One region of the Faecalimonas umbilicata genome, then DNA from elsewhere that is predicted to be linked to it. Evidence: riboswitches for the same ligand, from Rfam matches in the RefSeq annotation. Region 1 holds a riboswitch; the other holds the start of a gene.
What was found. A riboswitch is a leader RNA that binds a small molecule or an ion and turns the genes downstream of it on or off. The one in region 1 is predicted to bind glycine.
Positions count from the first base shown of each region.

Region 1 (6,319 bases):
TGTATGAAAAGGCGTTTCAGACATACAAAGAGCCGTCGATCGTCAAAGCATATATTTACTGTGCGTATAAGGCGTATACAAAGGAAGAATATGAACTCTTTCTGCTGAAAAACACAGTGTACCCGAAAGTGCACCGGGAACTGATGGAGGAACTGCAGACATACGCACAGGAAAAACGTGAAGAAGGAAAAGCAAAGCTGCTGGAAATTGAAAAGATAAAATCAACGTACCGACGCAATCAACTTTGCTGATTGAAAAATAGGAAAGGAACTGGTGAAAGCATATGAAAAAAATGGAACAACTCTATGAGGGAAAAGCAAAAAGAGTATTTCTGACCGAAGATCCTGAGGTGGTGATCGTATCTTATAAGGATGATGCGACAGCATTTAATGGAGAGAAGAAAGGTACGATTTCTGGAAAAGGAGTGGTCAATAACCGGATGACAAATCATGTTTTTAAGATGATGGAAAAAGAAGGGATCCCTACTCATCTGGTAGAAGAGTTAAATGACCGTGAAACTGCTGTGAAGAAAGTGGAGATTGTACCACTTGAAGTGATTGTAAGAAATGTGGCAGCCGGGAGCTTTTCAAAACGGATGGGTGTCGAAGAAGGAACAGAACTCCTGTGCCCAATTTTAGAATTTAGTTATAAAAATGATGAACTTGGAGATCCATTTATTAATGATGATTATGCGTTAGCACTGGGATTGGCAGAGCAGGAGGAGATTGACACCATTCGTACTTATGCAAAAAAGGTAAATGAATTTTTGAAAGGATATTTCCTGGATGCAGGTATGAAATTGATTGATTTCAAAATTGAATTTGGACGATTGCCGGATGGAACAATCATTCTTGCAGATGAAGTGTCACCGGATACATGCAGACTCTGGGACGTAGATACCAATGAAAAACTTGACAAAGACAGATTCCGCCGTGATATGGGGAACGTCGAGGAAGCCTATGAAGAGGTTTTCCACCGTCTTGGACTTTTATAAAGAAAAGTAGAAGGAGAATAACAATATGAGCACTGACAGATATCAAAGCCCGTTATCAGAAAGATATGCAAGTAAAGAAATGCAGTTTGTCTTCTCGCCGGATATGAAATTCCGCACATGGAGAAAACTCTGGATCGCGCTTGCGGAGACAGAAAGAGAACTTGGACTAAATATTACGGAAGAACAGATTGAAGAAATGAAGGCGCACGCAGATTGTATCAACTACGATGTGGCAAGAGCGCGTGAAAAAGTAGTACGACATGATGTGATGGCGCATGTGTATGCTTTTGGCCAGCAATGCCCGAAGGCGAAAGGAATTATACATCTTGGAGCTACATCTTGTTATGTTGGAGATAATACAGATATTATTGTGATGGCAGAGGCGCTTAAAATTGTGAAAAAGAAACTGGTCAATGTTATCGCAGAACTTGCAAAGTTTGCAGATGAGTATAAAGCACTTCCGACGCTTGCGTTCACGCATTTTCAGCCGGCACAGCCTACGACAGTTGGAAAGAGGGCAACGCTTTGGATGCAGGAGTTTCTGATGGATCTGGAAGATTTGGAATATGTAGCCGGAAGTCTGAAACTTCTAGGCTCCAAAGGAACAACAGGGACTCAGGCAAGCTTTTTGGAACTGTTTGATGGGGACCAGGACACCATCGATAAGATTGATCCGATGATTGCACAGAGAATGGGATTTAAAGCCTGCTATCCGGTTTCCGGTCAGACTTATTCTAGAAAAGTAGATACAAGGGTGTTAAATGTTCTTGCGGGAATTGCGGCAAGTGCGCACAAATTTTCTAATGATATTCGTTTGCTTCAACATTTAAAAGAAGTAGAAGAGCCATTTGAAAAATCCCAGATAGGGTCTTCTGCGATGGCTTATAAGAGAAATCCGATGCGGAGCGAGAGGATTGCGTCTCTGTCCAGATATGTGATGGCAGATGCACTGAATCCGGCAATCACATCTGCTACACAGTGGTTTGAAAGAACTTTAGATGATTCTGCAAACAAAAGGCTTAGCATACCGGAAGGATTTTTGGCAATAGATGGTATTTTGGATCTGTGCCTGAATGTGGTGGATGGACTTGTCGTATATCCGAAGGTGATTGAAAAGCGTCTGCGTGCAGAACTTCCATTTATGGCAACAGAAAATATTATGATGGATGCAGTAAAGGCCGGAGGAGACAGACAGGAACTTCATGAGAGAATTCGCGAACTTTCTATGGAGGCAGGACGCAATGTAAAGGAAAAAGGTCTGGATAATAATTTGTTGGAATTAATTGCGGCAGATCCGGCATTTAATATGACATTGGAAGAATTGCAGCAAACAATGGAACCGTCCAGATATACAGGACGGGCGAAAGAACAGGTAGAAAGCTTCCTTGAGAATGTAATCCGTCCGGTTTTAGAAGAGAATCAAGCAGTTCTTGGAATGACCGCTGAGATCAATGTCTAATGTACGATAGCGCTGTAAGTGTGGAAGTAGAAGAAATATTGTAACAATTGCAATAAATAGATATTTTGTATAGAAAGAAAAGAGACGAATGCCAAACGGACATTCGTCTTTTTTCGTAGGTTTTTTGTCGAAAGCGGTTTGTTTTCTGTCGAAAACTAGCAAATTGACAAAAATTTGACTAAGATTTCAAAAGATGAAAAAAGACAATAGACAAAATGAACAAAATAAGATATAATGAAATATGCAAAATAAATAAAAAACAAAGTTCATATATAGAAGATATAAATAAACACCTAAAAATGTGTAAAAATCTGAACAAAGATGTGTAAAATGCATAAAAAGAGTTGAAATAATCCCGCTCATCATGTAATATATATGACATAAGAGATATTCAATAAAACCACCGAAAAACGGTGCGTGAGGAGGGATTTGTTTGAGTCTGAATGATTTAGTAGTAGCCATTCAAGGTGTACTAGCAGACAAAATCTTGATTGTAGTTTTGGTAGGTGCTGGACTTTGGTTCACATTTAATCTTGGCTTCATTCAGGTAAGAGGATTCGGAGAAGGCTGGAAGCGTACTTTTGGAGGTCTCTTCAAAAAAAGCGACAAAGCCGGAAAAGAAGGAATGTCTTCCTTCCAGGCGTTAGCAACAGCTATCGCGGCACAAGTAGGTACAGGTAACCTTGCGGGAGCAGCAACAGCAATCGCTATGGGTGGTCCTGGAGCAATTTTCTGGATGTGGGTAAGTGCTTTCTTAGGAATGGCAACAATTTATGCGGAAGCACTTATGGCTCAGAAGTACAAACAGGTCGGAGATGACGGAACAGTTACCGGAGGTCCTGTATACTACATCAGAGCAGCATTTACCGGAAAATTCGGTAAGATTCTTGCAGCAACATTTGCAGTACTCATTATCTTTGCATTAGGCTTTATGGGAAATGCAGTACAGTCTAACTCCATTGGAGATGCATTCGGAACAGCATTTGGAATTAATCCATGGATTATCGGTATTATTATCGCAGCTATTTCGTTGTTTGTCTTTGTGGGTGGTATTTCAAGAATCGCTTCCTTGACAGAAAAGATCGTCCCGATCATGGCAGCATTCTACATTGTGGGTGCATTGATTGTCATCATCTGTAACGGAAATATGATTCCGAAGGCATTTCACGATATCTTCGTAGGAGCTTTCAATCCGCAGGCAATCGGCGGTGGAGTTCTTGGTTGGACAGTATCTAGAGCACTTGCAAGAGGTGTTGGACGTGGATTGTTCTCAAATGAAGCAGGTATGGGATCTACACCACATGCACATGCAGTTGCAAAGGTAGATCATCCTGTAGAACAAGGTTTTGTTGCTATGATGGGTGTGTTTATTGATACATTTGTTGTTCTGACTTTAACAGCACTTGTAATCCTTACAAGTGGTATGGTAGGACAGACAGATCCATTGACAGGAGCAGCTTTCACAGGAACAGCTCTTACACAGGCTGGATTTGCAAGCGTATTTGGAAAATTTGGAGAAGTTTTCATTGCAATCTGTATGTTCTTCTTCGCATTTTCTACAATCATCGGATGGTATTTCTTCGGTGAAGCAAATATCAAGTACTTATTTGGATCAAAAGCAGTGAAAGTATATGCGATTCTTGTGGCGGTATGTATCGTAGCAGGATCAGCAGTAAAAGTTGATTTAATCTGGAACATGGCAGACTGCTTCAACAGTGCAATGGTAATTCCGAATATTATCGGTCTGTTTGCACTGAGTAAGGTAGTAAAAGAAGTACACAAAGATTACTTTAATAACTTCAAGCCAAAACAGATGAAGAAAAAATAAATATTGGAAAAGAAGATGGGAAGATATTTCTTGTGAGAGCGTTTCTGAAACAGGAAACCGCCGAAGATGCAAACCAGGTAACGGTCAATTAACTGGTGAAACTTTCAGGCAAAAGGAGTGAGAAATGGACCATATTCTGGACTTGGACGTAATGTCAGAAAAGAACAGAAAGGACGACTTGGTAGCAACAGTTACGAAAGCCGTCCTTTTTTTAACAACAAGGTGAGAACATGAAAAAAGCATTTAAGATAGTAACAAACAATCCCTTAGTAAAAGAAACATTAGAAAATGAATATCATATTGAGTTCGTAGAGTGCTCCTATGAGGAGATACTTAGAAAAGTAAGAAACTATATTTATGAAGGGTATGAGCTTCTGACACATCCGCTGTCTGGAAGTGTGAAGCCGAATGAAACACCGTATAAATCGATTATGGTGTCAGAAAAGAAAGAAAAGCTGGATCCGCGGTCTATGGAGATTATTGAGTATGCGATTCAGTCTTGTAAAAAATTTCAGTTTAAATCAGATAAGTATGCACCGGAAGTCTATGAAGATTTTCAAGTGGTGGATTTGAAATTGATTGAGAGTGCAATTCCGTCTGCGATTTTTTAAAAAAAGAATCGCAGATGGGATTGAATAGCAAGAGAAAATGAAAAATTCAATGACATTGGCTGTAATAGTACGTTAAGGTACTTAGAGCATATATAACTAAACACAATAAAGGAGGGAATTTACAGTGAGAAGATTAGAATTAGGTCACATTAACATTAAAGACATTCAGTTTGGACCAGAGTCTAAAATCGAAGATGGCGTACTTTATGTTGATGAAGAAGCTGTAAAAGCAATCGTTCTTGAGGACGAAAGAATTAAAGACTGCAAGCTTGATATTGCAAGACCGGGTGAGAGCGTAAGAATCACACCTGTAAAAGATGTTATCGAGCCACGTGTAAAAGTTGAAGGTCGTGGAGGAATTTTCCCAGGTGTAATCAGCAAGGTGGATACAGTTGGTGAAGGTAAAACATATGCACTCAAAGGTATGGCTGTTGTTACAGCAGGTAAGATCGTTGGTTTCCAGGAAGGTATCATCGATATGACAGGCCCAGGTGCAGAATATACACCATTCTCAAAATTAAACAACTTAGTTGTTGTATGTGAACCTGTAGAAGGAATCAAACAGCACGATTATGAGCCAGCTGTAAGATTTGCAGGATTCAGAGTAGCTGTTTACCTTGGAGAGTTAGCTCGTGAACTGACACCAGATAAAACAGAAGTATTTGAAACATATGGAGTTATGGAAGGTGCTGAAAAATTCCCAGGACTTCCAAGAGTAGCATATGTTCAGATGTTACAGTCTCAGGGATTACTTCACGATACATATGTATACGGAGTAGATGCTAAGAAAACATTATCTACAATTATGACACCAACAGAAATTATGGACGGTGCTATCGTATCTGGTAACTGTGTATCTGCATGTGATAAGAACCCTACATATGTACATGAAAACAATGGTGTTGTACATGATTTATTTGAAGAACACGGTAAAACATTAAACTTTGTTTGCCATATTATTACAAACGAAAACGTATACCTTGCTGATAAGCAGCGCTCATCAGACTGGACAGCTAAACTTTGCCGTTTATTAGATCTTGATGGTATCGTATTATCTCAGGAAGGTTTCGGTAACCCAGATACAGACCTTATCATGAACTGTAAGAAAATCGAAGCAGAAGGTGTTAAGACAGTAATCATTACTGACGAATACGCTGGACGTGATGGAAAATCTCAGTCATTAGCAGATGCTGACGTAGCAGCTGACGCAGTAATCACAGGCGGAAATGCTAACCAGGTAATCGTGCTTCCAAAACTTGACAAAGTGATCGGAACATTAGATTACGTGAACACAATCGCTGGTGGTAACGAACACAGCTTACGTGAAGATGGAACAATTGAAGTTGAAATCCAGGCAATTACTGGTGCAACAAACGAAACAGGTTTCGGTTACTTAAGTGCAAGATAGGGAAGGAGGAAAAAACATA
Region 1 is NZ_AP031411.1:1,860,018-1,866,336, reverse strand. It holds gene ACGG81_RS08910 (hypothetical protein) at 1-251, shown strand, start outside; gene purC (phosphoribosylaminoimidazolesuccinocarboxamide synthase) at 284-994, shown strand; gene purB (adenylosuccinate lyase) at 1,020-2,453, shown strand; gene ACGG81_RS08895 (sodium:alanine symporter family protein) at 2,887-4,281, shown strand; glycine riboswitch at 4,303-4,411, shown strand; gene ACGG81_RS08890 (GrdX family protein) at 4,512-4,892, shown strand; gene ACGG81_RS08885 (glycine/sarcosine/betaine reductase component B subunit) at 5,017-6,300, shown strand.

Region 2 (6,319 bases), 1.3 Mb from region 1:
CATTGACTTCAAGAACAGCCATACTGTAAGCAATTGCTTTTGATAGCATAGAACCACATACACTGTTTGGGGAGGAGGAATGATCTGCTACTTTCTTCGCTTCTCCGCCGAGGAGACCGCCGATGGAACGGACTGGTTCTTTTAAAGGCTTATGAACGGAATCTTTCATGATGGCAAGCACCGTCTCTAGTTTTACCTGAATTTCTTCGGCAGAGAGACTGCCCATAGTAATCTCGCGCTGCTTCATGGCAGAAGAGATTGATATCTTTTCTTTTTGACATAAATCTAATAAATCTTGTCCTGAATAAAAATCCATAATGTCTCCTCCTACATCTGAATGAGCATCAGATCAGATACATGCTCATGTGTTTTGATTTTCTCTAATACAGACGATGGAATCGTCTCATCGGATTCTACAACGGTAAATGCATTGGCGCCTTTGTCCTCGCGGAAGAGACGCATAAATGCGATATTTACATTTTCTTCGCTCAGACACTGGGTAATGTGGGCTACTACGCCAGGTTTGTCTGTCTGACTGACGATGAGGGTGCTGTATTCTCCCGTGAACTCTACATCGATCTGGTTGATCCGGACAATTTTCATCTTGCCCCCTCCGATCGATTCGCCGCGGATCGATAAGGTATGCCCGGTCACGCCTATAAGATCAATGTCGGCAGTGTTTGGGTGATTCGTCATCGTTTTCTCATCAATGATATATTCGTACTCCACACCTCGCTCAGTTGCAATGGAAAACGCATCACGGATCCGTTCATCATCGGTAGAAAAACCGAGAATTCCCCCCAGCAGCGCACGGTCAGTTCCATGTCCGTGGTAAGTTTTGGCGAAAGAGCCATAAAGGGTGAACGTTACTTTTTTCACTTCTTCCGGAAACATTTTTCTTGCGAGAAGTGCAATCGATACGGCGCCAGCCGTGTGTGAACTGGAAGGACCGATCATGTTAGGGCCGATCACATCAAATATACTTAAAAAGTTCATAAACTATCCTCCTGAGAGATTTTTTGCATAACTATTTATAGTATAGCATAAAAGGAGCAGGAAAATAAAGAACCGGGAGCAGAATTTGTTGAGAGATTACGAGGAACCGTTCCAAGGATAGAAAAGAGGATCAGATTCCAAAAGTGTAAAAAGAGAGTGAAAAAATCGTCGGATAGCACAAAAAGGATATGGCAAAATAACCAAAATAGGATGGCTAAAACTATGGAGAATATACAAAAAGACGAAGCGGAAGGGGAAATTGATTGACAGTATCATCACATGTATATAGAATGTAAATATGTTTATAGAGTCGGATGATAAATTCGAGAGAGACTACACGGGAAACCGATGTGGCGCCGAAGGGGAAAGGAGTACCAAAGCTCTCAGGCAAAAGGATTGAATTTGGACGAGCTCTCTGGAGAACGCGAGTATGCGTACCGAAGAAGAAACTTGTGAAATACGGAAGTTAAGAATGATAATTGAAGTAAAACATAAGGAAACTTTCAGGTTCGAGGACAGAGATGAACAAAAGTATAGGCGTGCTTTGTTTGTCTGTGTCTTTTTTTGTTCGCATTTTCCGGGAACAGGAACTGCAAAAGAAAGAGGAGGCAAAAGAATGGCAGTAATATCAGGGTTAGGGTTGTTGTTAGTCACACTGGCGGCATTTTCGCTGTTTAGTATGAAGGCACCGAAAGGATCAGAGGCGATGTCCGGGATGGCAAGTGCAGCGGTGGCTACATTTCTTGTGGAGGCAGTACACAGATATATTTCGGGTGACTTACTGGGAGTCAGCTTTCTAGGTGAAGTAGGAAGTACAGCCGGAAGCTTAGGTGGAGTTGCAGCAGCGATCATGGTGCCGATCATGATGGGAGTAAATCCGGTATACGCAGTTGTTGCGGGGGCAGCGCTGGGAGGATATGGAATTTTACCGGGATTTATTGCAGGATATGTAGTTGGATTTGTTGCACCGCTTCTTGAGAAATATTTACCGACAGGGCTGGATGTGATTGTCGGAGCGCTCTGTGTGGCACCGCTGGCAAGAGGAATTGCATATATTTCCGATCCAGTTGTAAATGCAGCGATGGAACACATCGGATCTATGATCACAGCAGCGACAGATCAGTCACCAGTATTGATGGGATTTATGCTCGGAGGCTTGATGAAAATGATCTGTACCTCACCGCTTAGTTCTATGGCGTTGACGGCGATGCTTGGACTGACTGGACTTCCGATGGGAATTGCATGTATCGCATGTGTCGGTGGGGCATTTACAAACGGAATGATTTTCAAAATGCTCAAATTAGGGGATAAGAGCAGTACGATCGCAGTTATGGTAGAGCCATTGACACAGGCTCACATTGTGACGAAACACCCGATCCCAATTTATGGATCTAATTTCTTTGGTGGAGGAATTGCAGGTATTGGAGCGTCCCTACTTGGAATTGTATGTAATGCGCCGGGAACAGCATCACCGATTCCGGGAGTGATCGCACCATTTGCGTTCAATTCACCGGTAAAAGTAATCCTTGCATTAGCTATCGGTGTAGCAGGCGGGATCTTGGCAGGATATGTGGGAGGACATATTTTCAAAAAGCATTACGCAGAATCTGACGCACACATGGAAGGATAGGGAATCGGAGAGATACCGAAGAGAAGTAATCCGTACAGAACGAGCAGGCCTATTTTTTGCAATCCGTAAACATAGGGAGAAAAGTGGCATAAAGTAAAAAGAGGCAAATATGTAAAAAGAAGAAACCGCGAAACCTCTGGGGAGAGGCGACGATGTTTCTTCTTTTTGTATTGCACAAAATATGAAAAAGATGTTTGTTGTACTATAAAATACTAAGAGAGATCAAATAATTCAATACTGCGGAAAAGGATCCCTTTCATCTGTGCGATCGCAATCCCGTAATTTGTGATTGGGACATTCTGATCTTCGGCACAGGCAATCCGGTATTTCATCTCGCGGTCATTGAGCATACAGCCACCACAGTGGATGATCAGCTTATATGGGGATAGATCAGCTGGAAATTCTGTGCCGCTTGTAAAGTGAAATTCCGGTTCACAGTTTGTATAGCTGCGAATCAGGCGTGGAAGTTTCACAGTGCCGATATCTTCGCATTGCCGATGATGCGTGCATCCCTCGGAAATCAGTATTTTGTCTCCGTCAGAAATAGAATCCAAAGTGTGGGCGCCGTTTACGACAGTGGAAAGATTCCCTTTATGCCTTGCAAACAGGATTGAAAAGGAAGTAAGAGGGATATCTTTTGGCGTCTGTCGGTCTACCTGAGCAAAAGCCTGACTGTCGGTGATGACCATTCGTGGTTTGACAGACAGTTCGTCTAATGTCTGGCGAAGCTCCGTATCCTGTACGCAGAGCACACGCCCATGATGATCCAAAATATCCCGGATGGTCTGCTGCTGTGGAAGGATCAGACGTCCCTTTGGTGCAGAGGCATCGATCGGAATCACGAGAATCACAAGATCCATGGGGGAGAGCAGATCGCTGACGATCGGAAGTTTTGTTTCTTCGCTTGGCTGGATTGCGCCGAGCAGGTCTTTGAGTGCAGAAATCTGAAATCCGGAGGCAGCACTGATAGAAATAGCTGATCCGTTTTTCGAGGTGTCTGTAGTCGTATCTGGCATCTGGGATTCGCTAGTCGGGCAAAGATCACATTTATTGAATGCGATGACATAGGGAATCTGTTTTTTCTGGATCTGTTCCAGAAGAGCGAGATCTTCCTCCGTCATCCCGATGGTGCCATCCACAACAAGGATGGCAATATCGGTCTTATTTAACATTTGGTAGGTCTTCTGAACGCGCAGCTCTCCGAGTGGTCCGTGGTCATCAAGTCCCGGAGTGTCGATGAGTACGACAGGACCAAGCGGGAGAAGCTCCATGGATTTTAATACCGGATCCGTTGTTGTCCCTTTGATGTCGGAGACGATTGCGAGATTCTGACCGGTCAGTGCGTTGATCAGGCTGGATTTTCCGGCATTTCGTTTCCCGAAGATTCCGATATGTAGGCGTTCAGAGGAAGGGGTTGCATTTAAACTCATGTCAGTTACAGTCCTTTCCATGATAAGTAGAGTATCGTGTTACAAAGAAAAAGTATCAGTGACCAAAGCGGTACGTTTGAGAGATGTTAGAAACGGAAATCTCTCCGATTTTCTTCTTCAATCGCGCGTAGATGGTCAATAACGATTGCGCGTACGTTCTCATTTGGAATCTGCTCCAGTTCTTTTAAAATCAGTTTTTCTCCGACTTCTTTTGTCGCAGGAGAAGCATAGTCTGTCAGATATTCTTTCAGTGTCATCAGTGCATTTGGCTGGCAGCAGTTCTGGATCTGACCGGATTTGCAAAGAGACATGAAACGGTCGCCGGTGCGGCCTTCCCGGTAGCAGGCAGTACAGAAGCTTGGGATGTATCCCATTTCCATCAGCCACTTGACAATATCATCGAGTGATCTTGTATCACTGAGGTCAAACTGTGCAGAGTTTTCTTCTTCCGGCTCCGGCTCTGCATATCCGCCTACACTTGTCTTGGAGCCGCCACTGATCTGGGAGATTCCAAGGTGCAGAACACGCTCACGGGATTTCTGGCTCTCGCGGGTAGATACGATCATGCCGGTATAAGGCACTGCAATGCGGATGCATGCCACAAGTTTTGCAAAAATATCATCGTTGATCCCGTTGTCAAAATCATTTGTGTCAATATCGTCGGCTGGACATAAGCGCGGCACACTGATCGTATGAGGACCCACACCGTATGCAGCTTCCAGATGTTCTGCATGCATCAGAAGTCCTGCAAATTCATAGCGGTATTTGTCAAGACCGAACAGCACACCGATTCCGACATCATCAATACCTGCTTCCATTGCACGGTCCATCGCGGTAGTATGGTAGTCATAGTCGTGTTTTGGTCCGGTCGGATGCAGCTCCAGATAGCTTTTTTTATGATAGGTTTCCTGGAATAAAATGTAAGTTCCAATTCCTGCTGCCTTCAGTTTCCGATAATTTTCTACCGTTGTTGCCGCAATATTGACATTGACACGGCGGATTTCTCCGTTTTTATGTTTGATGCTGTAGATGGTGTCAATACATTCGAGGATATATTCGATCGGATTGTTCACAGGATCTTCCCCGGCCTCCAGCGCCAGACGTTTGTGACCGAGATCCTGGAGCGCGATCACTTCCTGACGGACTTCTTCCTGCGTCAGTTTCTTTCTTGCGATATGCTTGTTCTTTAAATGGTACGGACAGTAAGTACATCCGTTGACACAGTAGTTGGACAGATAGAGCGGCGCAAACATGACGATACGGTTTCCGTAGAAATCTTTTTTGATCTGTTCTGCAAGTGCATAAATTTCTTCATTTTTCTCTTCGATATCACAGTCAAGAAGAACGGCAGCTTCCCGGTGGGAGAGCCCTTTTCGTTCTTTGGCTTTTGCAATGATCTGGTCGATCAGTTCCACGTTATGTTTGTTTGCCTCTGCATAGGAGAGGGTTTCCAGAATTTCCTCGTGGTTGATAAATTCCTCTGGATTTTTTGATCTGACATCGTACATGGTGATGTTCCTCCTCTTGAATATGATAGTTTTGGCATGAGTTCATGCAATTAGTTTACTGGTGGGATTGTTTCGGTATTCAAAGAATCTCCGCGGGCTACGACAACATGGTAGCCGATTTTCTCCATCCGCTTTTCCATACAGTGCCGGCATTCAGCAGCTTCATCTCCTGTACAGATTTTGTTGTCGTAGAGCGCATAATCTTTTCGCACATCGGTTGGAGAAAGGTTTGGCATAACGACATTTGCTCCGGCAAGAATACCAAGCTCTCTTCCGTTTGGATCGATCGTTCCAAGCGCAGTTGTCGAAGGCAGCAGAAGCTTTGGAATCATCAGTCGCAGAAGTCCGAGCATAAATAAGGTCAGTTCCAGCGTGCCGGCCGGCTGTGCGGCAAATGGGGTATCATGGTGCGGAATAAAAGGTCCGATTCCGACCATATGTGGATTCAGTTGTTGGATAAACAGCATATCTTCTGCGAGATGCTCGGCAGTCTGGTAAGGAGAGCCGACCATAAATCCGGTTCCGGTCTGATAGCCGATTTCCTTCAGATCATACAGACAGCGTTGCCGGTGGGCGGCGGTCAGTGCCGGTGGATGCAGTTTGCCATAGTGGGTGGAATTATATGTTTCGTGCCGCAGAAGATAACGATCCGCCCCAGCATCAAAAAATGCCTGATAACTTTCTCGTTCTTTTTCGCCGATGGAGAGTGTGATAGCACAGTCCGGAAAGTCTGTTTTAATCTTCTCGATCAGAGA
Region 2 is NZ_AP031411.1:601,959-608,277, forward strand. It holds gene sdaAA (L-serine ammonia-lyase, iron-sulfur-dependent, subunit alpha) at 1-316, opposite strand, end outside; gene sdaAB (L-serine ammonia-lyase, iron-sulfur-dependent subunit beta) at 328-996, opposite strand; glycine riboswitch at 1,311-1,405, shown strand; glycine riboswitch at 1,406-1,525, shown strand; gene ACGG81_RS03055 (PTS sugar transporter subunit IIC) at 1,613-2,626, shown strand; gene hydF ([FeFe] hydrogenase H-cluster maturation GTPase HydF) at 2,839-4,056, opposite strand; gene hydG ([FeFe] hydrogenase H-cluster radical SAM maturase HydG) at 4,143-5,564, opposite strand; gene hydE ([FeFe] hydrogenase H-cluster radical SAM maturase HydE) at 5,615-6,319, opposite strand, start outside.
Region 2: it holds a riboswitch for glycine, as region 1 does, so the genes downstream of both, ACGG81_RS03055 (PTS sugar transporter subunit IIC) here and ACGG81_RS08890 (GrdX family protein) in region 1, are expected to answer to the same signal.